Regions from separate parts of the Paenibacillus sp. JDR-2 genome, predicted to be linked through region 3. Evidence: predicted binding sites of a transcription regulator. Region 3 holds the regulator's gene; each other region holds the start of a gene.
What was found. The regulator Rex, encoded in region 3, represses fermentation and respiration genes when NADH is low (regulators of the CRP and FNR family bind a similar motif). The targets are predictions, from matches to a motif close to TTGTGAAATATTTCACAA.

Region 1: nadA (quinolinate synthase NadA) is a predicted target of Rex. The motif match lies at 7,331-7,348, and genes of this name have one in related genera.
Region 2: PJDR2_RS31520 (DUF1641 domain-containing protein) is a predicted target of Rex. The motif match lies at 2,318-2,335, and genes of this name have one in related genera.

The regions. Positions count from the first base shown of each region.
Region 1 is NC_012914.1:65,348-75,455, forward strand. Features, by position in the region: gene ftsH (ATP-dependent zinc metalloprotease FtsH) at 37-2,049, shown strand; gene PJDR2_RS00335 (BMP family lipoprotein) at 2,381-3,448, shown strand; gene PJDR2_RS00340 (ABC transporter ATP-binding protein) at 3,559-5,103, shown strand; gene PJDR2_RS00345 (ABC transporter permease) at 5,110-6,204, shown strand; gene PJDR2_RS00350 (ABC transporter permease) at 6,201-7,163, shown strand; gene nadA (quinolinate synthase NadA) at 7,414-8,352, shown strand; gene nadB (L-aspartate oxidase) at 8,399-10,015, shown strand; gene nadC (carboxylating nicotinate-nucleotide diphosphorylase) at 10,008-10,108, shown strand, end outside.
Region 2 is NC_012914.1:7,165,415-7,175,522, forward strand. Features, by position in the region: gene PJDR2_RS31510 (cation:proton antiporter) at 1-450, opposite strand, end outside; gene PJDR2_RS31515 (NAD(P)/FAD-dependent oxidoreductase) at 615-1,793, opposite strand; gene PJDR2_RS31520 (DUF1641 domain-containing protein) at 1,817-2,239, opposite strand; gene rpsR (30S ribosomal protein S18) at 2,477-2,761, opposite strand; gene ssb (single-stranded DNA-binding protein) at 2,780-3,310, opposite strand; gene rpsF (30S ribosomal protein S6) at 3,345-3,629, opposite strand; gene PJDR2_RS31540 (YjzC family protein) at 3,815-3,997, shown strand; gene PJDR2_RS31545 (NAD(P)/FAD-dependent oxidoreductase) at 4,352-5,677, opposite strand; tRNA gene PJDR2_RS31550 (tRNA-Ser) at 5,777-5,867, opposite strand; gene PJDR2_RS31555 (DUF951 domain-containing protein) at 5,935-6,153, opposite strand; gene PJDR2_RS31560 (mechanosensitive ion channel family protein) at 6,143-6,937, opposite strand; gene PJDR2_RS31565 (DUF3343 domain-containing protein) at 7,046-7,285, opposite strand; gene yyaC (spore protease YyaC) at 7,399-8,016, shown strand; gene PJDR2_RS31575 (DUF4446 family protein) at 8,017-8,499, opposite strand; gene PJDR2_RS31580 (aminotransferase class V-fold PLP-dependent enzyme) at 8,528-9,685, opposite strand; gene PJDR2_RS31585 (ParB/RepB/Spo0J family partition protein) at 9,824-10,108, opposite strand, start outside.
Region 3 is NC_012914.1:2,812,228-2,822,335, reverse strand. Features, by position in the region: gene PJDR2_RS12485 (acetate/propionate family kinase) at 1-702, opposite strand, end outside; gene PJDR2_RS12480 (3-hydroxyacyl-CoA dehydrogenase family protein) at 703-1,575, opposite strand; gene PJDR2_RS12475 (AAA family ATPase) at 1,817-3,316, opposite strand; gene PJDR2_RS12470 (hypothetical protein) at 3,309-3,848, opposite strand; gene PJDR2_RS12465 (DUF5590 domain-containing protein) at 3,983-4,516, opposite strand; gene PJDR2_RS12460 (amidohydrolase) at 4,516-5,829, opposite strand; gene PJDR2_RS12455 (redox-sensing transcriptional repressor Rex) at 5,798-6,457, opposite strand; gene dinG (ATP-dependent DNA helicase DinG) at 6,454-9,315, opposite strand; gene PJDR2_RS31905 (hypothetical protein) at 9,331-10,108, opposite strand, start outside.

The DNA of each region.
Region 1 (10,108 bases), 2.7 Mb from region 3:
TTAAAATATTAAAAGCGTCTTGAGAGGAGGTAGGGGATGAATCGGATCATCCGTAATACTGGATTTTATTTGATCATCTTTTTAGTAACGGTTGGGATTATTCAGTTTATCAGCAGCCAAAATAATACTACCGTCGGAATTCGTTACGATCAGCTTCGCCAAGCGATCAGTTCCAATAACGTGGAAGAGCTGAGCGTGAAGTACGATGGTTATACTTATTTGGTTTCAGGTAAATATAAAGAACCGCCTGCGGACTCCAAAAACGGAGAAAAGAACTTCTCCTCGCGTATAGGTCTTGAAGCGGGGCAGGATATTCTTGATGCAGAGAAGCAATACGGATTTAAGCTGAACTACAAGCCAATGGATACACCCAGCATCTGGCTTACGTTCCTTACTTCCATAATTCCGTTTGTGATCATATTTATTTTGTTCTTCTTCCTGATGAATCAAGCTCAGGGCGGCGGCGGCAAAGTAATGAACTTTGGCAAAAGCCGCGCAAGGCTGTACAACGAAGAGAAGAAGCGCATTACCTTTGAGGACGTGGCAGGTGCCGACGAAGAGAAGCAAGAGCTTGTCGAAGTCGTTGACTTCCTGAAGGATCCGCGCAAATTCAACTTGGTAGGCGCGCGTATTCCGAAGGGCGTATTGCTTGTGGGTCCTCCGGGTACAGGTAAAACGCTCCTTGCCCGTGCGGTAGCCGGCGAGGCAGGCGTGCCATTCTTCAGCATCTCCGGTTCGGACTTCGTGGAAATGTTCGTCGGTGTCGGCGCATCCCGTGTCCGCGACTTGTTCGAGAATGCGAAGAAAAACGCTCCATGTATCATCTTTATCGACGAGATCGATGCGGTTGGTCGTCAGCGCGGCGCCGGACTTGGCGGCGGACACGACGAACGCGAGCAAACGCTCAACCAATTGCTCGTTGAGATGGACGGCTTTGGTGCCAACGAAGGCATTATTATCGTCGCTGCGACGAACCGTCCGGATATTCTTGACCCGGCGCTTCTTCGTCCGGGACGCTTTGACCGTCAAATCACGGTTGACCGTCCAGACGTGAAAGGCCGCGAAGCGGTACTGAAAGTCCATGCGCGCAACAAGCCGCTTAACAAAGATGTGAAGCTTGATGTGATTGCAAAACGTACGACAGGCTTTACAGGCGCGGATCTCGAGAACCTGCTGAACGAAGCAGCGCTCCTAGCAGCCCGCCGCAACAAGAAAGACATTGCCATGCAAGAGGTTGACGAGGCGATTGACCGCGTAATCGTTGGTACGGAGAAGAAGAGCCGTGTCATCAGCGACCGCGAGAAACGTATTGTCGCTTACCACGAAGCTGGCCATACCATTGTCGGCTACTTCTTGGAGCATGCGGACATGGTACACAAGGTAACGATTATTCCGCGCGGCCGTGCCGGCGGTTACGTCATTATGCTTCCGAAGGAAGACCGTATGCTCGTAACGAAGCAAGAGCTGCTTGATAAAGTAACGGGTCTGCTTGGCGGACGCGTTGCAGAAGAATTGTTTATCGGCGAGATTGGTACTGGCGCATACAGCGACTTCAAGCAAGCGACAGGTATCGTCCGCAGCATGATCATGGAATACGGTATGAGCGATAAGCTTGGCCCGATGCAGTTCGGCCAATCGCAAGGCCAAGTATTCCTCGGCAGAGATCTTGGTCACGAGCAGAACTACTCGGATAAGATTGCTTATGAGATTGACCAAGAGATGCAAAACTTTATCAATGATTGCTATACTCGTGCGAAGCAGTTGCTTACAGAGAAGAGCAGAGAAGTGCATCTGATCGCTCAAACGCTTCTTAAAGAAGAAACGCTCGAGCTTGAGCAAATCAAGAAATTGATTGAATCCGGCGCTCTTGAAGGCGGAGATGAGCCTGCAGGAGAAGGCAGCGGAGCAGCGGAATCCTCTTCCGAGCCAATCGTGGATACGATCGGCGGCGTGAAGGTCCGCATTCAAACTCGCGACGCGGGTGAGATTACGCCTCCTGAACTGGATGAACAAAAACCAGATGACGAAGATCCAAACAAAGGATCTTAATTAGAAAGCAGCTGTCCGATGTTTGCCTGATAGCAAACATCGGACAGCTGTTTTTTGTTTGCCGTTCGGGTTTTGAGGGTATTAACTAAGAGGCTTATCCGGAGTATGTAAGCTATTTGTTCGAAAATTCCGAACATTAACCGCACAAATGTTACATAAATGGAACAGTAGATGGTGAACAAAATTTCTGTGTCAAATTAGTTGACATAATGTGATTGACGGCTGTTAGATTGTAATTATAATTAAGGAGAATAGTGGCGCTGGACATCAAGAATAATAAAGATAGTGCAATTGCCCTAAACAAAAATATAAAGCAGGGGAGAGAACAGGTATGAAGAAACAAGTTGGTTTAATGCTTATGATCATCCTGGCGTTGACATTTGTCTTGTCCGCATGCGGCAGCAAGAGCCATGACAACTCCAATAACTCTAACAAAGGCAGCAACGAGGGTGCTGCATCCCCGGGAACTTCTGGAGCAGCCTCCAAACTTAAGATTGGTATGGCAACAGACGTTGGTGGCGTTAACGACAAATCCTTTAACCAAAGCGCATGGGAAGCACTGAAGAAAGTAACGGCTGATACCGGCGCAGAAACGAAATACCTTGAATCCAAAGGCGATGCCGACATGGAGCCGAACCTGAAGGCTTTCGTATCGGAGAAATATGATCTGACTTGGGGCATCGGCTTCCTGTTTACGGATGCGATGACTAAAGTCGCAACAGAGAATCCAAACTCCAAATTCGCGCTTATCGATGCTGAAGTTGATCTGCCTAACGTTGAATCCGTATCTTTTGCGGAGAATGAAGGCTCCTTCCTCGTTGGCGTTGTTGCTGGCCTGATGACGAAAACAAACAAAATCGGTTTCGTAGGCGGCATGGAAATTCCGGTTATCAAAAAGTTCGAAGCTGGCTTTAAAGCTGGTGTAGAAGCGGTTAACCCTGAAGCTGCAAAAAGCATGAAAATTAACTATGTAGGCGACTTCTCCAAGCCTGACCTTGGTAAACAAGCGGCTGCGACGATGTATGACGCTGGCGTCGACATCATTTTCCACGCTTCCGGCGCATCCGGTAACGGCGTATTCAACGAAGCTAAATCCCGTAAAGACGCTGGTAAAGACGTTTGGGTAATCGGCGTAGACAAAGACCAATCGCTTGAATTCGGCGACGCAATTACACTGACTTCGATGATGAAGGGTGTAGAAGCGGCTGTTTATAAAGTTTCGACGGATCTGATCAACGGTACATGGCAAGGCGGCCAAGTTGTTACGCTTGGTCTGAAAGACAATGGTGTAGGTTTGCCTGAGACTTCGACGAAGAACGTTCCAGCTGATGTTCTTGCGAAAGTCGAAGAGTACAAACAAAAAATCATCAGCGGCGAGATTACAGTACCAGTCAAATAATTTTCCTTGCGAAAATGATTTGGTGTCGCTGTGTCAAGGCAAGGCCGGCAGTAAGCCGGTCTTGTCCTTTTTTGCCATACAGGTAGAAACCCCGGGGGGATGATGAAAGAATGGACCGGAGCACAACGGCTGTTGAACTAAAAGGAATAACGAAACGTTTTCCAGGGTTAGTGGCCAATGACAACATCAATTTTGAACTGAAAAAAGGCGAGATTCACGCACTGCTCGGAGAAAACGGGGCGGGCAAATCAACGCTGATGAACATTCTGTTCGGCTTGTATCAGCCTGAAGAAGGCGAGATTTGGGTTAACGGCAACAAGACCGTCATTGACGGTGCAGGCAAAGCGATTGAACTTGGGATCGGCATGGTCCATCAGCATTTCAAGCTTGTGCAGCCATTTACGGTTGCAGAGAATATCGTGCTCGGCAACGAGCCGTCGAAATTTGGTTTTCTGAAATATAGACAAGCAAATCAGAGAGTTCGGGAGCTCTCCGAACGTTACGGATTGAAAGTAGATCCGCAGATGCGGATTCAAGATATTACAGTCGGCATGCAGCAACGGGTTGAGATTCTAAAAACCCTATATCGCGGCGCCGATATTCTGATCTTCGATGAGCCGACAGCGGTATTGACGGTTCAGGAAATTGAAGAGCTGATTGAAATTTTGCGCAACCTCTCGGCGGAGGGCAAGTCGATTATTCTGATTACCCATAAGCTGAAGGAAGTTATGGCGCTGGCAGATTCGGTAACGGTTATCCGCAGGGGTAAGGTTATCCGCACTCTTCCAACGTCGGAAACAAACGAACGGCATTTGGCTGAGCTGATGGTCGGCAGAGACGTCACATTCGAGGTCGAGAAATCGAAAAAGGAACCGGGTGATGTTGTGCTGTCCGTTGATTCGCTGCGTATGAAAGGCGATCAAGGCAAGCAGGTTCTCGATGGTATCAGTTTTGACGTTCGCGCCGGTGAGATTCTTGGTATCGCAGGGGTTGACGGCAATGGCCAAAGCGAGCTTATCTACGCGATTACGGGTATGAGAGGCGTAAACGGCGGAAGCGTTAACTTAAACGGCAAGGATATTACGAACCGAACGCCGCGCGAAGTCTCGCTAGCCGGTGTAAGCCATATTCCGGAGGACCGGCACAAGCATGGTCTTGTCCTTGATTTTACGCTGAGCGAGAACATGATTCTCGGCAGTTATTTCGACCCGCAGTTCGGCAAGAACGGCTTTATCGACTTTAAGGCAATGGACACGCTGGCCGATAAGCTGGTTAACGAGTTTGATGTACGCGGCTCCGGTATTCATGCGAAAGCCCGCTCGCTCTCCGGCGGTAACCAGCAAAAGGCGATTATCGCCCGTGAGCTGTGGAAGAACCCGGATTTGCTTATTGCTGTTCAGCCAACGCGTGGTCTCGATATCGGCGCGATAGAATACGTACATAAGCGGCTTGTTGAAGCACGCAATGAAGGCAAAGCGATTCTGCTCGTTTCCTTTGAGCTGGATGAGCTGTATTCCTTGTCCGACCGGATCACGGTTATGTACGAAGGACGTTTGATGGGTGAAGTGGATGCCGATCATCGCGATGATCAACAGCTTGGTTTGATGATGGCAGGCGATGCATCCGCTGCCGCTACAGCAGAAGGGGGGAAGTAGAACGAAATGAACACGATGAGAAAAATATTCGACAAGTCTTCCTTCCTTGTGCCGTTGGTGGCGATCATTCTAGGTCTCATCTGCGGCGCGCTTGCGATGCTTGCTGGCGGATACGATCCTTGGATGGCTTATACCGCTTTGGTGAAGAAGCTGTTCGGCAGTCCTTACGATATCGGTGAAGCGATCCGTGCGATTACGCCGCTTATCTTCACAGGTATTTCGGTAGCCTTTGCTTTCCGTACGGGCCTTTTCAATATCGGTGCTGACGGTCAGTTTTTGATGGGGATGACTGGCGCAACGATTATCGGTGTAACGATGGATCTGCCATGGTACATCCATGCACCGCTTGCCATTATCGTAGGCGGACTGTTTGGCGGCCTGTGGGCGGCGCTCGCCGGTTACCTGAAGGCAGCGCGAGGCGTTAATGAGGTTATCTCCTCCATTATGCTAAACTGGATAGCCCTATTCCTGTCCAACTACATCGTAGGTACTTATCTCGTAATGGAAGGCCAGCAGAAATCCAAGCCGATTCATGAGTCGGCGCTTGTATCAATCAAATGGCTATCCGAAAGCATGGGGAATGCCCGTATGCATTGGGGGACGCTGTTTGCGATCATCGGCTTGATTGTTTTTTATGTTATCTTGTGGCGCACGAAAAAAGGCTACGAGCTCCGCGCGGTTGGACTTAATCCGAATGCCGCTCTGTATGCGGGGATGAACGTTAACCGTACGATCATTACGTCGATGTTTATTAGCGGTGTGTTCGCCGGACTTGGCGGCGTATTCGAGATTCTTGGCGTATTTGGCTATCAGACGGTCATGGCCGCATCATGGGGTTATGGCTTTGACGGTATCGCGGTTGCTCTTCTTGGCGGCAATACGCCAATCGGTGTATTCCTTGGCGCTGTGCTGTTTGGCGGATTGAGCTACGGCTCGGCGGGCATGAGCTTCGGAGCGAATGTGCCGCCGGAGATTGTACGGATCGTTATCGGATCCATCATCTTCTTTGTCGCTTCGCATGGTCTTGTGAAGTTCTTCCTGAAGCCGTTTATGGCTCGCCGTTCGAATAAAGGCAAGTCGGAAGGAGGCAGTGCCCTGTGAACGCACTAGATACAATCGGACAATTAATTAGTATTACGCTTGTCTTCTCAACCGCTTTGATTTTCACCGGACTTGGCGGCGTGTTCTCGGAGCGATCCGGTGTCGTGAACATCGGTCTTGAGGGACTAATGATTGCAGGCGCTTTTGGGGCTGCCGTATTTGCCGACCAAGCCATTCAGGGCGGAATGAAGCATGGCGCGCCATGGATTGGACTACTTGCCGGTCTGGTTCTTGGACTTGTGGTATCTCTGCTGCATGCGGTTGCCACGATAACGTTTAAAGCCGACCAGACCATTGTAGGCGTCGTTATTAATATTTTGGCAGCGGGTCTTGCCATTTATCTGACGAAGAGCTTGTATGAAGGCTCCGGACAAACACCAACGCTGGAATATGTATTTAATCCGGTCGCTATTCCGGGACTATCCGATATTCCTTTGCTCGGCAAAGGTATCTTCACCGCTTACCCAACCACTTATATTGTGATCGGGGTTGTTATTCTCAGCTATATCGTTCTGTACCGTACAACCTTTGGTCTCCGCCTTCGTGCAGTGGGCGAGCATCCAAGCTCGGCTGATACGGTTGGCATCAGCGTAACGAAGTACCGTTATATCGGCGTTATGCTGAGCGGTGCTTTGGCCGGACTTGGCGGTGCAACGATTGCGCTGACAACAACAAGCAACTTTGCCCACAATACGATTTCCGGGCAAGGCTTTATTGCGATTGCTGCCGTTATTTTCGGCAAATGGAATCCGCTTGGCGTAGCCGGCGCGGCGATCTTCTTCGGGATGGCGCAAGCGCTTCGGAACTGGGCGCAGCTGTTCGAATGGTCGCATCATATTCCGAATGAATTTTTCTATATGCTGCCGTACCTGCTAACGCTAATTGTGCTTGCAGGCGCAGTGGGACGCTCGGCGGCGCCAGGCGCGCTTGGCGAGCCGTATGATCCGGCGAAAAGGTAGCCGGGATCCCTTTGCAGCAGTTGTTTATGCCCTCTTCTCCACTTCATGCAAAATTTGCTGCGGAGAAGAGGTTTTTTATTGTCTAAATACATTGACAGCATCCTGCACCTGGAGTAAATTAAACCTTAACAAAAGAATCATAAATAGGCCATTGACTTTGAAATAGTTTGTGCATCAATTCACAAAGTCTGGGTAGCCATATTCGGAATGGGACTCATCGCCCATCCCTCATAAGAGGAGAGGATCAACTGTGGAAGCACTGGCGCTGGAACGCAAGGCGGAACAGAATCGTGAACTGCGTGAAAGGCTCATGCAATTGAAGAAGGAACGTAATGCCATCATTCTTGCCCATTATTATCAACGAGACGAAATTCAAGAGGTGGCCGATTTCCGCGGGGATTCGTTCCTGCTTGCGCAAAAGGCTGCGCAAACCGACGCGGACGTTATTGTTTTTTGCGGCGTTCATTTTATGGGAGAGAGCGCGAAAATCCTTGCTCCCAACAAGACCGTCATTATTCCCGACGAACGTGCCGGCTGCCCGATGGCCGACATGGTTAACGTGGACGGCTTGCGCAAGCTGAAGGCACAGCATCCGAACGCGACCGTCGTTACGTATATTAACTCTTCTGCAGAGATCAAGGCGGAGACGGATATTTGCTGTACCTCGGCCAACGCCGTTAAAGTGGTGAACTCGGTTGAAGGCGATGAAGTGATCTGGGTACCGGACAAAAACCTTGGCCATTACGTGCAGCAGAACACCGACAAGAAAATGATTATCTGGGAAGGCTACTGCAACACCCATGATATGCTGACCGTGAAAGACGTTGAGGAGATGAAGGCGAAATATCCGAACGCTCAATTTGTCGTGCATCCGGAATGCCGTCCTGAAGTTGTAGAGCTGGGCGATTTCGTAGGCAGTACAACAGCCATTATTAAATATTGCAAGGAGTCGGATTGTCAGGAGTTTATCGTCGGTACGGAAGACGGTACCGGCTACCAGCTGCGTCTGGACAGCCCGAACAAGACATTCCATTTTGCATCCAAATATTTGGTTTGCCCGAATATGAAAGTGAACAACTTGAAGAAGCTGGTGAAGTGCCTGGAAACCATGCAGCCTCAAATTTACGTTCCTGATCATGTTGCGGACGAAGCCCGTAAGTCCCTGGAGCGCATGTTACTCGTTAAATAGGAGGAGCATGCGCTACTCCTATGCTTGGAGGCGCATTACGAAGATGATGATACCAAGATACCTTGTTGATCTGTCGCTCGAGGACTTGCCGGTAATAGAGAAGGACGTTATTGTGATTGGGGCCGGCATCGCCGGTCTTTTTACCGCACTTCGGGCAAGCGAGAATAATCAGTCTGTCTTAATGATTACGAAAAAATCACTGCTCGACAGCAATACGCGTTACGCGCAGGGCGGTATCGCAGCCGTAATCTCGGATGACGATTCTCCTGCTTACCACCGTGAAGATACGCTTATTGCAGGGGCTGGCCTCTGCTCCGAGGATGCCGTTAACGTTCTGGTTCATGAAGGACCGGAAGGGGTTAACAATCTGATCAGCATGGGGACCCAGTTCGACCTGGAGAACGGTGAATTTGCGCTGACCAAGGAAGGCGCGCATAGCCAGCGCCGTATTCTTCATGCCAATGGCGATGCGACGGGTTATGAAATCGTGCGTGCTCTCTCGGAGAAGGCGACAGCCGACCCGGGCATAGATGTATGGGACGATCATTTTGTGATCGATCTTGTTACGCAGGACGGCGAATGCTGCGGAGCGATCGTGCAGAAGCCTGACGGACACCGTTTATACGTTCGAGGAAAAGCGACGATTCTGTGTTCCGGAGGGACGGGACAATTATACCGTTATACAACAAACCCGGATGTAGCAACCGGAGACGGTATTGCAATGGCTTACCGGGCAGGCGCGCTTATTCAGGACATGGAGTTTGTGCAATTCCATCCGACTTCGCTATGTTATCCCGGCGCCCCGCGTTTCTTGATCTCGGAGGCCGTTCGCGGAGAAGGCGCTTATCTGCGCAATATTCGGGGCGAGCGGTTTATGGATCGTTACCATCATCAGCTGGAGCTGGCGCCGCGCGATGTTGTGGCGCGTGCTATTGTTAGCGAAATGGAAGAGACGAAGTCGACCTTCGTTTATCTGGATATCACGCATGAGTCGCCCGAAATGGTGAAGCATCGTTTCCCTACGATTTACGAGTTCTGTCTGCAGTACGGGCTGGATCTGACAACCGACTGGATTCCGGTCGCGCCGGCTGCCCATTATATGATGGGCGGAGTCAAAACCGATCTGTTCGGGGAAACCAATATAAGAAGACTGTTTGCTTGCGGAGAAGTATCATCTACTGGCGTTCACGGCGCAAACCGACTTGCGAGCAATTCATTGTCCGAAGCGATTGTATTTGGCAAAAGGATTGTAGACAGCATTATGAAGCTGTCGGACCTGGAGACGAAGCCTGTTATTGAGAAGGATAAATTACGCACCAGTGCGCCTATGCAGGCTGTAGTCGAGAAAAGGCTGAAGCTGCAGAAGGTGATGGTGCGGTATGCGGGGCTTCGCCGTGACGCGCTTGGGCTTGAGAGAGGGCTTGATGAATTGAAGCGGCAGTTGCCGTTCTTCCAATCGGTTCTGGCCAAACGCGAGGAATACGAGTTCGCAAACCTGCTGACCTGCGCGATTCTGACTACGGAATCCGCGCTTCAGAGGGAAGAAAGCCGAGGCGGCCATTTCCGGGAAGACTTCCCGGAGAAGAATGACGAGGTATGGCGCAAGCATACCGTTATGCACCGGCTGCAAGGAACGACAGAGGAGCGAATTATTCATGTTTGATACAACATTTGGCACATATAACCATGCCCTGCGCGAGCAAATTCGCAGTTGGCTGGCTGAAGATATCGGAAGCGGCGATATTACGACGGCAAC
Region 2 (10,108 bases), 2.8 Mb from region 3:
TGCAGCGCCCAGAATGGTCATCCCTTCACTCGATTGCAGCTTATCCATCTCTTTTAACGTCTGCACCGATATGCTTACCGAGGTCGCGCATAAGAGCAGCCCCAGAAACAACGCCTCGTTGTTCGACAATCCAAGTGCCGACGCAATCCCGTAGCCTCCAACAAAGGGCAATATGATGCCTCCAACCGCTACGGCAAAGGATGGTTTCCAGTTCTTCCGCAGCTGATCAAGATCCGTTTCGAGACCCGCAATAAACATTAACAGCAGAACGCCAATTTCCGAGAAGTGACCGATAAAATCATCTGGTTTCACCCAGCCTAGCACTGCTGGTCCGATAATGATGCCAGCTAGCAGCTTTCCAAGGACGGCAGGCTGTCCCAGTCTTACCGATAAAGCACCTGCAGCCTTGGTTGAGACTATAATAATGGCTAGATAAAGAATAAATTCCATTGCCGCTCCTTCCTCCTTCATTTCAGCATAACAAAAGGAGCCTGCTCCTATGCAAACTCCTTGAAATAGACAGAAGGAGCCTGCTGTGGCAGGCTCCTCCAAGGTCATGCTTATTTTATTATTCATACGGACGAACCGAGAAACGGTTTCGCTTTTCAGTGCGATTATTTCAAGAACGAGAACAGACCGTTTACGTGAGTCAGGTAACGAACGTTACTTGCCTCTTTCATCAATGTAGCCGCTGTACCTCTCAGCTTCAGCTGGCTTGCACCGATCGTACCGATCGCATCTTTGCGGCCAAGGCTCGCAAGTACGCCGGAGTTAACGAATTGGAACGATTTCATCGGAAGACCTTTCGCTTGCGCAAACAGGTTGTAACCGATGTACTCGCCCATTTGCCATGCGATTTGCGCGCTTGGCGGGTACGGACGGCCTTCTGGACCCATAACAAACGCGTTGTCGCCAGCCAGGAAGATATCCGAATGGGAAGTCGATTGCAGGAATTCAGTTACCGAAGCACGGCCGCGATTGACTTCGATGCCACAGTTAGCTACTACAGGATTGCCTGTAACGCCGCCTGTCCATACGAAAGTATTGGTTTCGATGGAGTTGCCGTCTTTCAGCATAACTTTGTTGCCTTGAACCTCAGTTACCGCAACACCCATGATCAGGTTAACGCCGCGGTTTGTCAGGCTGGATTTCGCGCGCTCAAGAAGGTCAGCCGGGAAGCCCATCAGAATAGTTGGACCAGCTTCGATGTTGTACAGCGAGATTTCGCTCTTGTCAACGCCGTACTGTTCACACCATTTTGGAAGCATATCAACGATCTCGCCGATCAGCTCGATGCCTGTCAGGCCGCCGCCGCCAATAACGATTGTTGCGTCTGCTTTGTTTTTCGATTGCGCGTAAGCTGCAATACGGTTTTGGATATGAGCGCTAACTGCTTTCGCTTCTTCAACCGATTTCAGCGTCAGGCTGTTTTCTTCCAGACCAGGAATGCCGAAGAATGCCGTTTCACCGCCAAGAGCGACAACCAGCTGGTCGTATTTAACTGTGCCGTTGCCAGCCAGCTTTACTTGTTTTTTCTCCGGGTCAATGTTATCGACTGTATCGACAACCAGGTTAATCGATTTGCCTTTCAGCAGTTTATCCAAAGGAAGAGCTACGTTTCCTTCGTTTACGCCGCTAACTGCCAAACGATGAAGCTCAGTAATGATTTGGTGGTATGGAGTTTTGTTGATCAGTGTAATTTCCGCTTCTTCAGCCGAAATATATTTGCGAGCTGTCAGTGCGCTAAGAAGACCGCCGTAACCGCCGCCAAGAATTAAAATTTGCTTAGCCATGTTTACCCTCCGCTCTTGTATGATTAACCGTTTTTACGCTCAGCCAATACGTTCAGGAACGATTGGGCGAAACGAAGCGTTGCTTGTACTTGCGGATCCTTCAGCATCTTCAGAATGCCAAAGAGACCAATTGTAGAGTTATCGCCTTGCGCGCGGTCGCCAGCTTCAACTGCTGCGTTCGCGATGCCTTTAGTCGTGTCTACGATTGGTTTAACGAATTCGCCAAAGCCGTGAACCATATCGTTCACAAGTACTTTGTCGTTAGCTACGGTAGTAGCAACATCATAAGCTTTAGTGAGCAGAGTCACCAGTTCAGCCAGTTTAGGCAGGTTTTCCACCAATTGAGTCAGCGATTGCTGAATTTCTGGCTTCAGCAGTTGCTCAAGCACGTCCAGTTCACGTACGGAACCGGATTCTTCAGGTAATTTCGTTACGGTTTCAGACATACGAATGCATCCCTCTTTCCATCTGTAATCGATCAAATGATTTACTTGCATAAGCCGTCATTCCACATCTGTCATTTAAAGTGAAATTATTCACAATGAAGACCCAACATCATCGCCGACTTGTATGCACGAACTATATCTTATTGTATTCTTCTTCCGCCAAATGATCAATTCCTATTTTATAAAATAAAAGAAAAAAAGCCCATTGGTTTCCCAATAGGCTTCCTTTCAAAAGAACTACTCAGTAGTGTACGGTAGCAATGCTACAGTACGAGCACGCTTGATAGCAACAGTCAGCAGACGTTGGTATTTTGCGCTAGTTCCAGTTACACGACGTGGCAAGATTTTGCCGCGCTCGCTGATGAACTTTTTGAGCAGATCAGTATCTTTATAGTCAATGTGAGTGATTTTGTTCACAGTGAAGAAACATACTTTACGGCGTTTGTTGCGTCCGCCTTTGCGGCCGCCGAATTTGCGTTCTGGACGCTCTCCGTCTCCGCCTTCTCTTTGCTTGAAGCTCATTCGAACCCATCCTTTCGATTAAAATGGCAAGTCATCTTCTGATATATCGATCGGTCGACCGTCATCCGAGAACGGATCACGGCTGTTGTTGTTGCGTGGAGTACTAGGCTTTCCGCCGCCGCCGTTACCGCCACCATAAGGAGCGTTACCGCCACCGCCGCCAAAAGATCCTCCGCCGCTGTTGTTGCCTCCGGCATAACCGCCACTCTCTTGCGGAGCTCCGCCTTCACGGTTAGATTCCAAGAAGCGAACGTTATCGGCAATAACTTCCGTCACATAGACGCGTTTGCCTTCGTTGTTCTCGTAGTTACGCACCTGAATGCGTCCTTCTACCGCTGTTAAGCGACCTTTACGCAAGTAATTAGCGCATGTCTCAGCCAACTGCCGCCAAGTTACGACCGGAATAAAATCCGCTTCGCGCTCGCCCTGACCACTCGTAAACGGCCGGTCTACTGCTATCGTAAATTGCGTAACTGCTACACCAGCAGGTGTATAACGCAATTCGGGGTCTCTTGTTAATCTGCCAATTAGTATTACACGATTCAACATCGCCTCTGCCTCCCAATCGAACATCTAGCGTGGATTAAGCAACGTCTCTGACGATCAAGCTACGGATAACTTCATCCGTAATTTTCATGATGCGGTCAAGTTCATTAACAACTTCAGTCGTTGCATTGAAATGAACCAGAACGTAGTAACCATCACGAATCTTATTGATCTCATACGCAAGACGGCGTTTACCGATCACATCTTGCTTCGTGACTTCCCCGCCATTGTTAATGATGCCACTGAATTTGTCGACGATGGCTTGAACGTTTTCTTGCTCAACATCCGGACGAATGATGTACATCACTTCATATTTGCGCATTGTGTTTCACCTCCTTTTGGACTAACGGCCCCTTAGAGGGGCAAGGAGCGAGATTATTACTCGCATCTACACAGTATAGCAAATCGCCTACTCATTGACAAGTCATCCGCTGCTCCCGATTTCTGCCTTTCATGTCCTCACCCTCTCCGGTGAATACTACAAATCGGACAAGGAGGTGATTAAGTATGGGCGAATGGACATTGTTTTCCCCGGGCGACCATGCTCCAAACGACGGCACTTATATTGAAACGGGCGTTAATTCCTACCATATGGGGGTTAATAATCCGAAGAAGGTTGAGCTGAAGCGCGGACAGAGATTCCCGGATACGTCTAACCATGAACGCAAGTGGAAACGGATGGCTCATTAATTTTTTTATAAAAGCCTTGAATAAGAAATTCAGATCACGGACATCATAATTATCGACGGTGAAGAGAGGTGTGGTTCCATTGGACCTGTATAGGGGCAAGGACTACTAGAGAATTTGACTACTCATCACTTAAGAAGCGAGGCGTTGTGCTAAATACACGTTGCTGTAACACACGAGCAATCGCGATCGGAAAAGCGATACCTAATGGAATTGTGTACCGATCTGTGAAGATTGCACCTGGTTTTCCGTTGTATGAAGGCGATAATTCATCGAAACTTACAACACCGTCGAAAAAGGGACTCGCGAGAGTCCCTTTTTTCAGTTTCCGTTCGGCAAGTATGAGTATAAGCTCTATCAAGCGTCCTGACCGGCAAGCAGCCGGCCGACATAAACGCCGCTTGCCGCTGCCTGAGATAAGGAATGCGTTGTCCCTGAGCAGTCCCCGATCACGAAAAATCTTTCAATATTCGTCTCGAACTTCTCGTTTGTCTCGATTGCCGGTGAATACAGCTTTCCGTCAATGGCGTACAAAATGGTATCTTCATCAATAGGTTCCCCCAGCAGCTTCTCCAAAGCGCCCAGAAAGGCCAGAGTCGCTTCTATATACCGTCCCGGCACCTCTTTCCTCAGCTCCGTAAATTCCGCCTCCAGCGTTGGTGTAACGCCTCTGACGGCTCTGACAGCAGCTTCGCCTTTGGAGTGGCACCGTTTCCCTCCGCGGAGAGATCCAAGCCTTTCAGCAGCAATCCGGTTTCGTCCCCGGTTAATTCCGCAGACAATATTTTTTAAATAAGCATCTGCTTCATCAAGCGTAGCAAATCGGTTCGGCACAAATAGGGTAAAGTTCAGATTGGAGCTGCCCTTTTCCTTCTCGCGGAAGTTTTGTCCGTCCGGCATCGCCAATCCTTCCTGCAGCTTGAGCACAACCCTGCCCTGCGGATTCATGCAATAAGTCGTGGCCGTGTAGCCTTCTCCCTCGAAGCTAAGCTTGGTCTCGAAAGAACGCCGCAGAATCGAAGCCAGCTGGTCGCCCTTCATCTCGATTCGAAGTCCCAGGTCAACCCTTGCTTCTCCCCTGCCAATTCCAAGGCTTTCGCATTGACTGGTAAACCATTCGTTCCCGCTCCTGCCGGTTGCCACAATAACTTGCCTGGAATCAATAACGGTTCCATCAGCCAGCTCTATAGCAAAGCGTCCGTTATCCTTCTGAAGGATTCGAACGGGCTCTGCCTCAAATCTCATCGTGATTCGGGAATTCAAGTAGTCGTACATGCGCTCTAGAACAGCCTTTGACAATTTTGTTCCCAGATGCCTGGTTTTCGTCGTCAGCACGCCAAAGCCAGCTTCCTGTGCCCGCTCAGACAGTTCGGAATCATAGGTACTATACAGCTCCGAAGCGCCTCCTCCGTACTTGCACAGGATCGTATCCACGTCTTCCATCAGCTGCAGCGCAGCTTGGTAACCGGTCTTCCGCTCCAGCTCCCCGCCGAAATCATTCGTATAATTATATTTGCCTTCCGATAGGCCAAGCCCGCCAAAACCGATATAGCTATCGGTTCGTTCCTCAAGCATCTTGCCTTTGTCCAGCATGAATACCTTCAATCCGCTTGCAGCTAATTCGTGGGCGGCAAATATGCCGCTGACACCTGCTCCGACGATTGTAATATCATACCGATTCATTCGCTCACCCGCTTCTTCCGAAGATGAAAAAAAAGCTCCTACGTGATCTCGTAGGAGCTTTCTTCTTTATGTAACCGCCTAAGCGTTATTTACTTAATATGGCGGAGAGGGTGGGATTCGAACCCACGCACGCTTTGACACGCCTAGCTGATTTCGAGTCAGCCCCCTTGGGCCTCTTGGGTACCTCTCCGTTTGTGTCAAGCAAAAACTATATTATCACAGGCCTTGTCCCAATGCAACTGTTTTTTTGAAAAATATTAAGCCTGTTCGTTTTGCCCCGAATCCGCAGCGGAACGCAGTACCTTCTTCATGTTTTTCTCGAACTTTGCTCTCGGAACCAGAACGCTATGTTTACAGCCTACGCACTTGATACGGATATCCATCCCCATGCGGATAATCTCCATTTCATTGGATCCGCAGGGATGCTGCTTCTTCATTTGAACGATATCGCCCAGCTCGAATTGTTTACGCTCCATTCGGATCGCCGCCCCTTTCATTGCGATGATACGTTACCATTCGCGGATACGGAATGTCAATTCCGTGGCCGTCTAGCACTTTCTTGATATAAGCATTTAATGCCCTTGCTACGATCGCCTGCGTATTAGGAATGCATTCTGCCGTTATGCGTACCTTGAGCTCGGTTGACAGCATGGTCTGAATACCAAGCACCTCCGGAGGCTTAACGAGATTGTCATTCTCGAACCGTTCGAGTTCCCTGCGGATAATCACTATCGCTTTTTCCGCGTCCTCCTCGTAACCGATCGATACATCAATAAATGCAATTGAATTATGCATCGAGAAATTCGTAACCTCATTGATCATGCCGTTCGGAATAATATGAACCTCTCCCGTCCAGCTAAGGATCCTTGTTGCCCGGAGTCCAATAACCTCAACCGTTCCTTTGAATTCGCCTGTCTGAATGACATCTCCAACCGCGAACTGATCTTCAAATATAATAAAGAAACCCGTAATAATATCTTTCACCAGACTTTGGGCACCAAATCCGATAGCCAGTCCAATGACACCGGCGCCCGCGAGCAGCGGCGCGAGCTGTACGCCAAACTCGTCAAGTACAAGCATGCCGATAATGAAATATCCCGCATAGGAGATAATGTTTTTTACCAGCTTGCCTACAGTCGTCATTCTTCTGGTTTGAAGGACCATTCGACTCTCCGAGCGGTTTAATACTACCCGGTCAATCGTTTTATTAGCAATCCAGATAATAACCTGTCCAATGATGATAATAAGCGCAATGCGCAAGACCGATTGTCCAAAAACTTCCCATGTTGTCTCGCTTGTTATCCATGCCGCAATATCTTTATATTAGGCTTGAATATCCATTTTACCGCACCACCATCCTTGCCAATCCTACAGGTTAACTTGTTCATACCCGTCCTGAATCGGTTTGAAAACCCCTCTTATTTCTACATTTTCCGTCTCGATAACATGCTTGACTGTTTCCAGCTCTTCCCCAGGAAAATGAATCGATAACGCGCAGCCGGCCGTAATCTCTTTCGGAGTTGGACATATATCGATTTCAACCTCCGCATATTCCAGCAGCATCTCCGCGCGCAGCGCTTGCTGTGTCGAATCAAAGGCGATTAACATCGCGATTTCTCCTCTCCCTCACCTCATAGAACGAAACTATTGGCTTCGCGACGTATAAAATGGTTGTCCCTTCCATATACTAGTATCATATTGGCATTTATGGAGGGGATTCTATGAAACTATCTTTTATGAAGGACATTCCGTTAAAGGTTCCTTACACGGAAGCGAATGCTGTTGGGCAAATCGTCAACCGGCTTTCTCTTATGATCGACGAGATGTCCGCCGGGCGGCCTATCGTAATCGTGTGCGTTGGAACTGACCGTTCTACCGGCGATTCCCTTGGCCCACTGATCGGAACGAGCCTTTCCAAGTATCAGAGCCCCTACTTTTCCATTTACGGTACCTTAGAAGAGCCTGTACATGCCATGAACCTCGAAGAGACACTCCATCAGATCAATCGCACTTATCAAAAACCGTTTGTTATCGGCATTGATGCCTGCCTTGGGCAAGTATCCAGCATCGGCTCGATTCAATTAGGCACAGGCCCTGTAAGACCTGGCGCCGGTGTGAACAAGGAACTTCCTCCTGTCGGCGATATCCATATAACAGGCATCGTTAACGTCGGCGGATTTATGGAGTATTTTGTCCTGCAGAACACGCGTTTACATCTGGTCATGAAAATGGCCGACATCATCGCTTCCAGCGTATTCTCCTCCATTATGAACAGCATACATGTCTCTGCCCGTTCCAGAGAACAGGCAGCCGCCTTGGAACATCCGGGCACTAATTAATTACTTCGCTTCAGCTATTGCCTTGCGCTCTTCTGGAGTAAGCGTGTAGTTCGAATCGCCTTTGCTTACCGGCTTGGCGTACACATAAGTATTCTCCCGGCTGTGCAGCCCTGAGATCACTACCCCATCCTGCGCCGCATTCACCACTGCAATCGAGAAGCTGAGATCACTGCCCTGATCAGCGAACGCATTATAGCGCAGAACTCCAACGCGGCCTTTTTCCTGCTGCTGCACTTCCTTCATCTGTTCCATCTGTTTTAAGAGCTTTTCGCTTTGCAGCTCTTGTGCCGTAATGGACTGCTTCAGGTCGATAATGACTTCTTCCAAATTCGTAATGCCCGTGTTGCCCATCACTTCCACATACTGCTTTCTGAGCTTTTTCAGTCTTCTGCCAACAATTGAAATTCTAATCAATAACACGATGACCAACAATGCCAGTACAACCGTAACCCCATTCATCGGGTTATTCGTCCACTCATCCATTTCGAACTTCCGCCCCCAGAAAATTATGCTAAGAATATTGCTTCCGTATTTCTTTCACTGCTGCAACAAGGGCATCCGCTTCTTGCTCTGTTGTAAAACAACCTACGCTTGCTCGTACTGCGCCTGTTCCTGTCGTACCTGCACAGGCATGGGCCAGCGGTGTGCAATGAAAGCCCGCTCTAACCGCGATTTGATAATGCTGATCAAGTATAAAAGACATCTCAGACGGATCGATTCCGTCCGCTACGAATGCGACTATCCCCGTTCTTTGCTCGCCTAGCTTAGGCCCAAGAACCTTAATCCCGTCTACCGCTAAAAGTCCATCCATTATCCGCTGGGTTAATGCCCATTCCTTAGTATGGATGTTATGAACCGTCTCATGCAGAACATATTCGACACCCGCCTTGAGACCTGCGAGGCCGGGTGTATTTTGCGTTCCCGCCTCATATCGGTCAGGACGCACGCTAGGCTGCTCAGGAGCCTCGGATTGGCTTCCTGTTCCGCCATGCAACTGAGGAACGAGATCAACGTTAGGATGGATGTACAGGCCTCCTGTGCCCTGTGGGCCAAGCAATCCTTTGTGACCAGGGAAGGCCATCATGTCGATCCCCATCGCCTCTACATCAATCTCAAGAATACCGGCGCTTTGTGCCGCATCAACAAGCAGCTTTATACCCTTTTTTCTAGCCAATTCGCCAATTTGGGCAATTGGTGCAATGGTGCCCAGCAGATTAGAGCTATGGTTAACTATAATTAATGAAGTTTGCGCAGTTATAGCCGAAGCAATCCGTTCCGCCTGAATCCTGCCGGCCTCATCCGCCTCTACATACGTAACATGGATACCTAGAGCCTGCTTTAAATACTCCAGAGGTCTTCTTACCGAATTATGCTCAACCGAAGTAGCAATCACATGATCTCCGCTTTTTACCCAGCCCTTTATTGCCATATTTAATGCGGCTGTCGTATTGGCGGCAAATGCTATATCATTCGGATTTTTGATCCGAAACAGCTTCGCTAATTGCTTCCTCGTATCAAATAGGACCCGGCTAGCCTTTACAGCCATCCGATGACTGCCCCTTCCCGGATTTGCCGCTTCATGCAGCATGGCATGTTGCATCGCCTCAAGTACAGCCGGCGGTTTTGGCCACGATGTTGCAGCATGGTCCAAATAGATAATTCCTTCCACCTTGTTCCATCCTCCTCTCTCTTTCTTTCCTCTCAATAATCCCTCTTAAACACCATAACAGAACATAAGAATAGCATACCTTAGTTTAATCTTTCAGTACAAAGATTACAACTTTGGTATGCTAGATTTTCGCCTAAATCACGCCATATTTTGGAGCAGCTCGAGCAGTCTCTCGAGATCTTGCTTATTGTAGTATTGCAGCTCTATTTTCCCTTTATCCTTTTGCTGCTTAATCTTAACCGTCGTTTTGAAACGGTCTCTCAGCGACTCTTCCAGGCTCTCGATATACGGATCCCGTTTCTTCGACTTTGCTTTCGCTTTTGCCGCTTCTGCCGTCTCCTTCACTTCCAGCTTCTGAATCGCTTCCTCCAGATCGCGCACGCTCCACCCAAGACTGACAGTCCGGTTAGCCATGTCCTTCTG
Region 3 (10,108 bases):
TTCCAGCGGCGTCATCCCCATGCTGGTGTCAAACGACTTGCCGTCCAGAATGGCCGTAGCGCTTGCACCGTTGCCGATATGGCAGGAGATCATCTTCAGCGACTCCAGCGGCTTGCCCAGGTACTTGGCAGCCTTCTGGCTGACATATTGATGCGATGTTCCGTGGAAGCCGTAACGACGCACTTTATGGCGGCGGTAGAGCACTCTCGGAATAGGATACAGGTAGGAAGTATTAGGCATTGTCTGATGGAAGGCCGTATCGAATACGACCACCTGCGGAACATTAGGCATATTCGTTTCTACCGCATTGATGCCCATCATATGTGCCGGATTATGCAGCGGAGCAAGATCAAACAGCTTTTTGATTTCCTGTTTCGCTTCAGCCGTTACAAGCGCCGAGCTCTTAAACACTTCGCCGCCGTGCACGATCCGGTGCCCAACCGCATCGATCTCTCCCATTGAAGCAACAACGCCATGCTCGGGATGCGTCAGCATGTCGATAACCTTTTTAACCGCCGTGATGTGGTCAAGAATCTCGCTCACTTGCGTCACGTCCGGCTTGCCTGGAGGTTCGTGGGTCACGATCGAGGAATCCATGCCGATTCTCTCTACGCGCCCGCTCGCAAGCACCGTCTCATTCTCCATATTATAAAGCTGATATTTCAGCGAAGAGCTTCCTGCATTAATTACGAGTACTTTCATCTAGATACGGTCCCCATCCTTGTCATATTTGAAAAATCCGATGCCCGACTTCACGCCGAGATGTCCTCCGCGCACCATCTTCTTCAGGACGATAGAAGGACGGTATTTCAACTCCCCGTATTCGCGGAACATCCGGTCAAGGGCGGCAAGGACGGAGTCCAGACCAAAGCGGTCCGCCATCTCGAAAGGTCCGTTCTGGAAAGAATAGCCGATACGCATCGCATTGTCGATATCTTCGGCAGAAGCTACGCCTTCCTCTAGAACATGCAGAGCTTCGTTTATGAAGAGACAGATCAGACGGGTAGTCACAAAGCCTGGCGATTCGAACACCATGATCCCCTTTTTCTGAATAACCTCATCAACAAATTCTTTCGTAGCGTCAAACGTGGCATCGGAGGTCTTTAGACCGCGGACAATTTCGACCAGATCGATCTTGGATACCGGATAAATGAAGTGAAGGCCAATGACACGCTCCGGGTGGCCGGTTACGCTTGCCAGCTCGGTCAAGCTAAGCGTGGAGGTGTTGCTTGCAATAATGACCTTATCGTCGCAAATCTCGTCCAGCTTCTTGATTACCTGTTTTTTACTCTCCAAATCCTCGGTGATGGATTCAATAACCAGCTCGCAGGAAGTCAGATCCTCATAGTTCTTGCATGTATGGATACGATTCAGAATCAATTTTTTCTCAGCCTGCGTCAGAGCCCATTTCTCAATCTGTTTATCCAGGTTGAGTTCGATCATCTGCATACCGTATGTTAAGCGTTCCTCCGAGCTTTCGATTAAATACACATCCAGCCCTTTAGAAGCGAGCATTTCCGCAATTCCTTGCCCCATTGTACCGGCGCCGATAACGCCAACTTTTTTGATTGCCATAATTCTGTAGGTTCTCTCCTCGTATGTTTTTCTCTTTTTTTAAGTGTTATTGAGAATAGTTCTCTCTACCTCGCATCCATTATACCCTTTTTTAGACAAAGAATGAAGGCGGGAAGATGAACGGATCTTGAACACCTCATGAACAACACATGAACGATTTATGTGCTTATCGATTTATCTTTACACCAAAAAATGAACGGCAGCTTAACATGAACTGCCGTTCATTGTGGTATACCACTTTTTATGCGCTTTGGGACAACCGGCTCAGAAGAGCGCGGAAATCATCGCCGCCAAGCGTTTCTTCCTTGATCAGCACATCCAGGGACTGAACAAACACTTCGCGTTTTGCTTCCAGCATCGCTTTCGTTTTTCTCATCAGCTCATCCAGAATGGAACGGGTAATGTTCGCCCATTTATCCGGCGTCATCATGTTTGCGTCAATGATGCCAAGTTCGGTAAGTCCCGATTCCACCATCGTGCGAACGATGTTCATCGCCTGATCGAAGTCGCCTCGGGAGCCGGTGCTGCGTCCGCCGTAAAAAATCTCTTCGGCAGCTGCGCCGCCAAGCGCGATCATAATCTGGCTTTCCAAGAACTCTTTCGTGTACAGGTAACGGTCCTGCTGAGGGTTATGACGGACATAACCAAGCGCTTGACCGCGCGGCGACAAGGCGACCTGCGACACGCTGCCCGGCCGAACAAGCTCTGCAGATATAGCATGACCAAGTTCGTGCAGGGCAACACGTTCGCGTTCCTCGGCCGTAGCCTCGCGGTCCGTTTTCTCGCCCATCATAACCTTATCAATGGCCATCGCAAGGTGCTGCTCCAGAATAGTCTCGTTCTGCTCGCGCATCGCGTAGATTGCGCCTTCGTTCATGACGCTCTCCAGCTGTGCGCCCGAGAAGCCAAACGATTCGGATGCGATCCGCTCCAGATCAACCGATTCATCTAGAGGTTTGTTTGCCGCATGCAGACGCAAAATATGAAGACGGCCTTTCTTATCCGGCAGATCAACGCCAATATGGCGGTCGAAACGGCCCGGACGGAGTAACGCGCTGTCCAGCATTTCTTTGCGGTTCGTCGCGGCAATAATAAGGATACGCGGCGCTTCGTCGGAATGAATGCCGTCCATTTCCGTAAGCAGCTGATTTAGCGTCTGATCGTATTCCCGATGCTGGCCGCCGTCTCGTTTGCCGCCGATAACATCGATCTCGTCGATGAAGATAACGGCGCTTTTCTTGCTTGCTTTTCTTGCTTTCTCACGAGCTTCTTTGAACAAATCGCGAATACGACCCGCACCTACGCCAACATACATCTCAACGAATTCACTGCCGGATGCTGCCAGGTAGATGGAATCCGTATAATGGGCGGCTGCCTTCGCAAGCAGCGTTTTACCTGTACCCGGAGGGCCTGTAAGCAGGATCCCTTTCATCGGGCGAATACCAAGCTTCGCAATTTCGTCTTGTTTAACCAGGAAGTCCAAGGCTTCGGTTAGCTCTTGCTTGGCTCTGTCTTGGCCGCCGATCTGATCAAAGCTGATGGATACCGCATGAATCTGTTTGCTGCGCTTTGACCCCGGCAGAGCGGTCATACGTCCTTTGCCTCCGCGCGATGCAAACCAGACCCCTCCCGCCAAACAGGCAAGCAAAAGGACAGGAATAATATTAATTCCCCTAAAAGCAAGGAAAACAACAACCATCAGAACAAAGCCTGCCGTAATCTCAACCCAATATTTACGCATTAGCCGACACCTCCAACATAGCAGGAGTGCGTGGAAGCACTACATACTTCGTCGAGTTACCATCCTTCAGCGTGATATATACATTGTTATCGTCTAGCGCGGTTTCATATTGAACGCCCGCATGACCTGCGGTTGCTTTCTGAAGAGCGTTTGGAATTTCCGAATAGTTTTTCTTCTCCATCGCTTCGGCTACATTAAACAATACCGAAGACCAGACCTTCTCTAATTGATCGCTTGGCGCCTGATTCGTAATATCGAGCGATAATTCGCGGCTGCCAATCGCCTCTTTGCCTTCTTTGGAAATGGATTCGTAGACGTCTTTCAAATTCGCATCCGGCTTGAGAGTTACCTGCACCGAAACGCGGTTTTGATCTATAGTAGGGGCATTCGCCGAAGCGATGCCTTCAATGTGTCCGATAGATTTCTGAAAAGGAGAAACAACGGCGAACTGCTTATATAACATCCACCCGCCAAAGAGCAGCAAGGCTGTGGCTACAGCGGAAAGCACGAACGGGACAATACGAAGTTTCATAGTTGGTTTCCTCCTCTATATCTGTTATATAGCAACACTAACGTATATCAACTCTGCCATACGAAAGTATATCATATAACGACATCAAAGAGGCGGTGTAAAAACAGGAAGCGGAGCCAGCCGCTTGATTGCGGCTAGCTCGCTGTTTTGGCAGGAAGATGATATTCGGTCACATACGTACCGCTGCGGAAATCATAGAAATCGTAGCTGTATTTCTCAGGATTGCTGCCTTGCGAATAGAATACTTCCCACACGAGCTGACCGTTTAACGTTCCCGGCTGAATGCGTTTGATCGCTGCGTCCGGTTTCTTCTGCAAGACGGCTTGTTTAATCGCAGCTGTATCTATTGCTTCGGAGGCCTTAACCGTTTGAACGGTCTTGTCAGGACCAATCAACCACACGTAAATTTCTTCATTCGCGTCATTCTCGCCCTTTACGATCCACGATGTCGTATCCCAAACCTGCTTCGTAATGGATGATACCTCGGTCAGACCGGCTGCTTCCTTTGCCTCTTTCCGGATCGGATTCTCCGAATTCCAGAACGGCTGCTGAATCGTGTTATAGTACATGATGACTACCGCGATTACAGCAACCAAGGCGACTAGGAAAACAGCCAGCCAGCGCTTGGCGCTCATCACCGGCTGACGTTTTCTCGTTGTCGCTCTCATTAGGCGTTGAGCAGCCGTTCAAAGCTGGCCTGTGCCTCGAAACGGATTTTTTCCTCGTCCATCATCGTGCATTCGCCATTATGAACAACCTTCTTGCCATCTACCCATACATGCTTGACATCCCGGCCGGATCCGGAATAAACAAGGTGGGATACGATATCTGTGAGCGGATAGTAATGCGGCTGATCCAGATCAATCGCGATAAAATCGGCCTTCATCCCCGTCGCGAGCTGTCCGATGCTGCCTTCCTGCCAGATCGATCGGGCACCGTAGACGGTCCCCATGCGCAAAGCTTCCATCGCCGGAATGACCGTAGGATCCCCGGAAATTCCTTTATGCAGCAACGCCGCAAATTTGATTTCTTTAAACAGGTCCAAGTTGTTATTGCTTGCTACGCTGTCCGTGCCAAGCGACACCGTCACGCCTGCGCGGAGAAGCTCGGGAACGCGGGCTACGCCGCTTGCCAGCTTGAGGTTGCTGACAGGGTTATGGGATACGGCTACGTTGCGTTCAGCAAGCAGAGCAATCTCTTCATCGTTCAGATGCACGGCATGCGCCACAAGCGCCGGACGCGAGAAGAAACCAAGCTTGTCCAGATGCTCCACCGGACGGGAACCGTAGTCGCGGACATTTTGCTCCACTTCGGCAAGCGTCTCGGACATATGGGTATGAACTGGCAGATCATAATCATGGGCAGCTTGTACAAACTTCTCAATATAATCCGGAGGGCAAGTGTAGGGAGCATGCGGTGAGATCATCGTTGTGATGCGGCCATCCGCCTTTCCGTTCCAGTCACGGGCAAAAGCAATCGCTTCCTTCAGCTTCGCCTGTTGAATCTCCTCCGAACACAATCCGATTACGCCGCGGGTCAAAGCGCTGCGGATCCCCGATTGCTCAACCATTTGAGCAACCTGATCCATCCGGTCGTACATATCAACAAAAGCGGTTGTTCCCGTCTTCAGCATCTCCACAATCGCAAGCGCGCTGCCTGCACGCGTATCTTGGTCGACGTATTTGGCTTCCATCGGCCACATCTTCTGCTCCAGCCATACCTGAAGGTTCTGATCATCCGAATAACCGCGGAGCAATGACATGGCAGCATGGCCATGAGTATTAATAAGTCCCGGCATGAAAGCCAGCTTGCTGCCGTCAAGACGCTCTGCCCGCTCATCCAGTCCGGTTGGAGCCTCCGCTCCGATATATGTAATTTGATTGTCCGTAACGACCATATGGCCGCGGAAAACCGCATTAACATCGTTCATTGTTACAAACAGGCCGTTCTCAATCCACAACTGCGCCATTTTCCTGCTCATTCCTTTCCTTCTCCAAATAATAAGCCAAGCTCAGCAACTCTCTCGTAAAGTCCGCATGGTGAATGCGGATATGATCGGGTAAACGCAAAATTGCCGGTGCGAAATTAAGAATGCCCTCGATCCCGGCCTCCACGAATTGATTGGCTACGTTTTGCGCTTCAGGGCCGGGCACGGTAATAATGCCGATCCGTATATTGTTCTCCTGAACGGTCTCCTTCAGCTTGTCCATCGGCTGAATGGTCAAGTTGTTGATCATCGTACCGATCTTGTTCTGATGATCGTCGAAGACCGCGACGATTTTCATATTGTCCTTGGAGTATTTATTGTAATTACACAATGCATGTCCGAGATTGCCGGCGCCAACAAGCGCAACGTTAATCCGCTGATCGAGCTTCAGAATCTGCTGAATTTTCTCTATCAGGTAAGAAACGTCGTATCCGATACCTTTACGGCCGAAGTCGCCGAAATAAGCAAGATCCTTACGGATTTGAGCGGGATTGAGATCCAGCTTGAGTCCTAGCTCCTGCGACGAAACCGTCTGCACTTCACGGTTATACAATTCGTTTAGCACCTGCAGGTAGATGGGAAGCCGTCTGACAACGGCCTCCGAAATTTTCGCCTGCTTCACCCGATTTCCTCCTCTTCCGTTTGCAGCCATTCCCGCATCCGCGGTACCATCTGGTCGATATGCATCGTTTCGATCTTTGGACCAGGCAGCGAATAGAGGAAGTGCTTGCCGTAATACGTATCAATGACACGCGTGTCGTAGATAATAACAATTCCTTTGTCCTTCGCCGTGCGTACAAGTCTTCCGAAGCCTTGCTTGAAACGGATGACCGCCTGCGGAATCGACAGCTTCATGAATGGATTCTGCTTCTGCTTCTGCAAGAGCTCCGACTTCGCTTCGACAAGCGGATGATTCGGCGGCTGGAAAGGCAGACGGACAATAGCCAGACAAGTCAAAGCCTCGCCCGGAATGTCTACCCCTTCCCAGAAGCTGCTTGTTCCGAGCAGAACCGTTTCGGGCTGCTGGGTGAACCGTCTTGTAAGCTTCGTCCGGTTGCCGCTGTCGATGCCTTGGCCAAGCACTTGAATGCCAGACCCCATCAGAGCTTCTTTAAGCGGTTCGTAAACCTGCTTCAGCATCCGGTAAGAAGTGAACAGCACAAGCATGCGGCCTTTTGTCTCAACCGCTGAATCGGCAAGCGAGCTTACCAGCATGGAGATAAACTGCGGATCGCCCGCAGAACCCTTCAGGGTCGGGAAATTACGCGGGATTATGACCAGTGCTTGCTCCCGGTAATTAAACGGAGATGGAAGCTGCACGGTCTTCAGCCGGTTATTCTCTTCGAATCCTTCTAGTCCAAGCTGCTCTTCCGCATATTGGAACGATTTATGAACGGACAAGGTTGCGGAAGTTAGAATAATACTATCCTTCACGTCGAAGAAATATTGTTGCAGCTGCTTGCTTACGTCAACCGGGACCGCATACAAATGAACGGAACGGTAACGGTAAGTCGTGCTTGCCTCGATCCAATATACTTCCGAATTCTGCTCCATCTTGAGGAACGTACGGAGATCATCCTTCACCCGGGTCAGATCGCGGACAACGCCGTTCAAATCCGTTATCAGGCCCTGTATCGATTGATCGTCAAGCCGGTCCTTGATATCCGTTGCCATTTTATCAACCGTCTTCACAACGCGGCTCAGCTCGGTATGCACATTGTTCTCAATCGTCAGAACGTCGTCCCAACCCTTTGGCGGCGTGTCGCTGCGCAAACGGCATACGGCCTGACCGTTATCATTGCCGGCCTCTCCCGACTCTCCCACAAAGGCATACAACAGCTCAAACAGCTTATCCCAATGCTCCTTCACGTCCTGGAACACCGGAATAACCGTATCGATCGTTTCCGTCCATGCCTGAACCCGCTCGTCATCCTCTTGCTGAAGACGAAGTCTAAGCGCTGGCAGCAGACCCGAACGGGCATCTTTAAACAGCCTTGTTGTCTGGTGGGTCAAGGAGAAATAATTTAATTGCATGCCAAGATGCTTGCCGGCTACTTCTTCCACATGATGGGCTTCATCGATAATCAGATGGCTGTAGCTTGGCAACAGACGGTGATCCGCCTGGACATCCGTAAACAGCATCGAATGATTCGTAATGCATACATCGGCAATATTAGACTCGTGCTTGGCGCGATGGTAATAGCAGCGCTTGAACCACGGACATTGGCGATTAAGGCAGGAATCCGCGTCGCTTGCCACGGTTGACCAGAAATCCGAGCCTTTATTGCCGAAATTGAGCTCTTCCTGATCGCCGGTTTCCGTTTCGCTCAGCCAAACGACCATTTGCGATGCCGTAATGGCATCGTCAATGGGAGCAACTAGATCTTTCGCATTGATTTTACTTTCAAATTTCCGCAGACACAAATAATTGCCCCTGCCCTTGAAGATCGAGGCACGGAAATCAAAAGGTAAAATCTCGCGAAGCAGCGGTACATCCCGCTGACGAAGCTGTTCCTGCAGATTGATCGTATGAGTGCTGACTACGATTTTGCTTTCCTGTTGAATGCCATAGTAGAGCGCAGGAATCAGATAACCAAGCGATTTGCCTGTGCCCGTTCCCGCTTCAATGAGCAAATGACGGTCACTGCACAACGAGTCGTAGACCTCGCGGAACATTGTTGTTTGCGCTTCACGCTCTTCATAATTCGGATACTTCTCCATAAAACGCTGCCGGATACCGTCCAGATATTGCTCGAAGGAAACATCCTTAAGCGGATCATCCTCCTGGTCGGCACGGGCGGGCTGTTCATCGGTCCATTCTCCGGCTTTGAGCGCGAATTGGTTGAAATACTGGTAAGCATTCATATCGATGGAGGTATGAAGCTCGGCATATTTCAACGTTTCGGCCATAAACCAGCTCAGATCGCTTCCGTTGTCTATAAGAAAGGATAGCCGCTGCAAAGTGAGCAGCGGCAACTGTCTGAGCTTTTGTACGGATTGAGCAAATAATTCGGCTGTTGCTATCGCGTCGCTGTCGGCCCGGTGATGCTGATCATGGGCAATGCCAAACAACTCGGTTACAGCTCCTAGCTGATACGTCGTAATGGACGGATATAAAATTCTTAGCAGCTCAATCGTATCCAGCCGCCGTCCGATAAACGGATGGTAGCCGCACCGGTCAAGCGCCTGATTTAAAAACCCGGCGTCGAAGTTAACGTTATGAGCGACCAGCACGGCATCCTCCAAATAAGGGATGAGCTGCATAAGCACCTCATCCAATTCTGGAGCATCCGCCACCATATCGGCGTCAATTCCGGTCAGCTGCGTTATAAATGCCGGAATTTCTATTGTAGGGCGTACAAAGGAGCTGTAGGTTTCAACGATTTCGAGATTGTCGTCCAGCACGGCCAGACCAACCTGCAAGATATCATCGCTGACGCTATGTCCTGTCGTTTCCAAATCCAATACTGCGAATTTCATTAAGTTTCTATCCCCTCATAAGCAGCAAAGCTCGGTACTGCCGAAAAATAAGGATAATTGCTGCGGCGTTTCTTTACAACATTTCAAATTGTTTAACGGGTCCTTGAAGCTTGGGCAGGTTTCGTATGCCTTCAGAAAAAATTGCTCCGCCTGCTCCAAATTCATATAAATCGCTTGAATGCACCCAAGGGCATTATAGCCTAAAGCACGCCACTTCGGATAGTCCGTTAATGAAACCAGCAATTGGAAATGCCGCTGCGCCTCACTCCAATTTTGCAGATGCATATGCGTCATTGCCAGATAAAGCCGGGCCAGATTACATTCCGGAAGATAAGAAACCGCGGATTGAAAATGAGTGGCAGCATCGGAAAACATAAATAATTTATAATACCCCTGCCCCTTCGAGATCATCATCGCGTATTCGTACGGTACCTCCATATCAAGCTCCGCATTGTAAGCTTCCTCGGCCGATACTGGTTCATGTTTCTCTGCCTGTTTGGCAGAATGCATAGCCTGCGGCGGCGCAGTCGGCTTCATGGACGGTGACGGCGTAACATGATCTGCTGCCGGGAACGGCTTAGCAGGCGGTTCGCCAAGCTCCGTGCTGCTCTCCATCGCCAGCATGGGCGGCGGAATCATTGGCGTCACGTTGCCTTCCAAGGCAGCTGTATGCTGCTCCACAAAACAAGAAAACTTTTCTTCGAAATCAATCCACTGCTCGACAAGTGAATCGCTCATTTTCTTGAGCATTACGAGCTGCTCATCGAATTGGGCTTTCTGCTCGTCGGTTGCC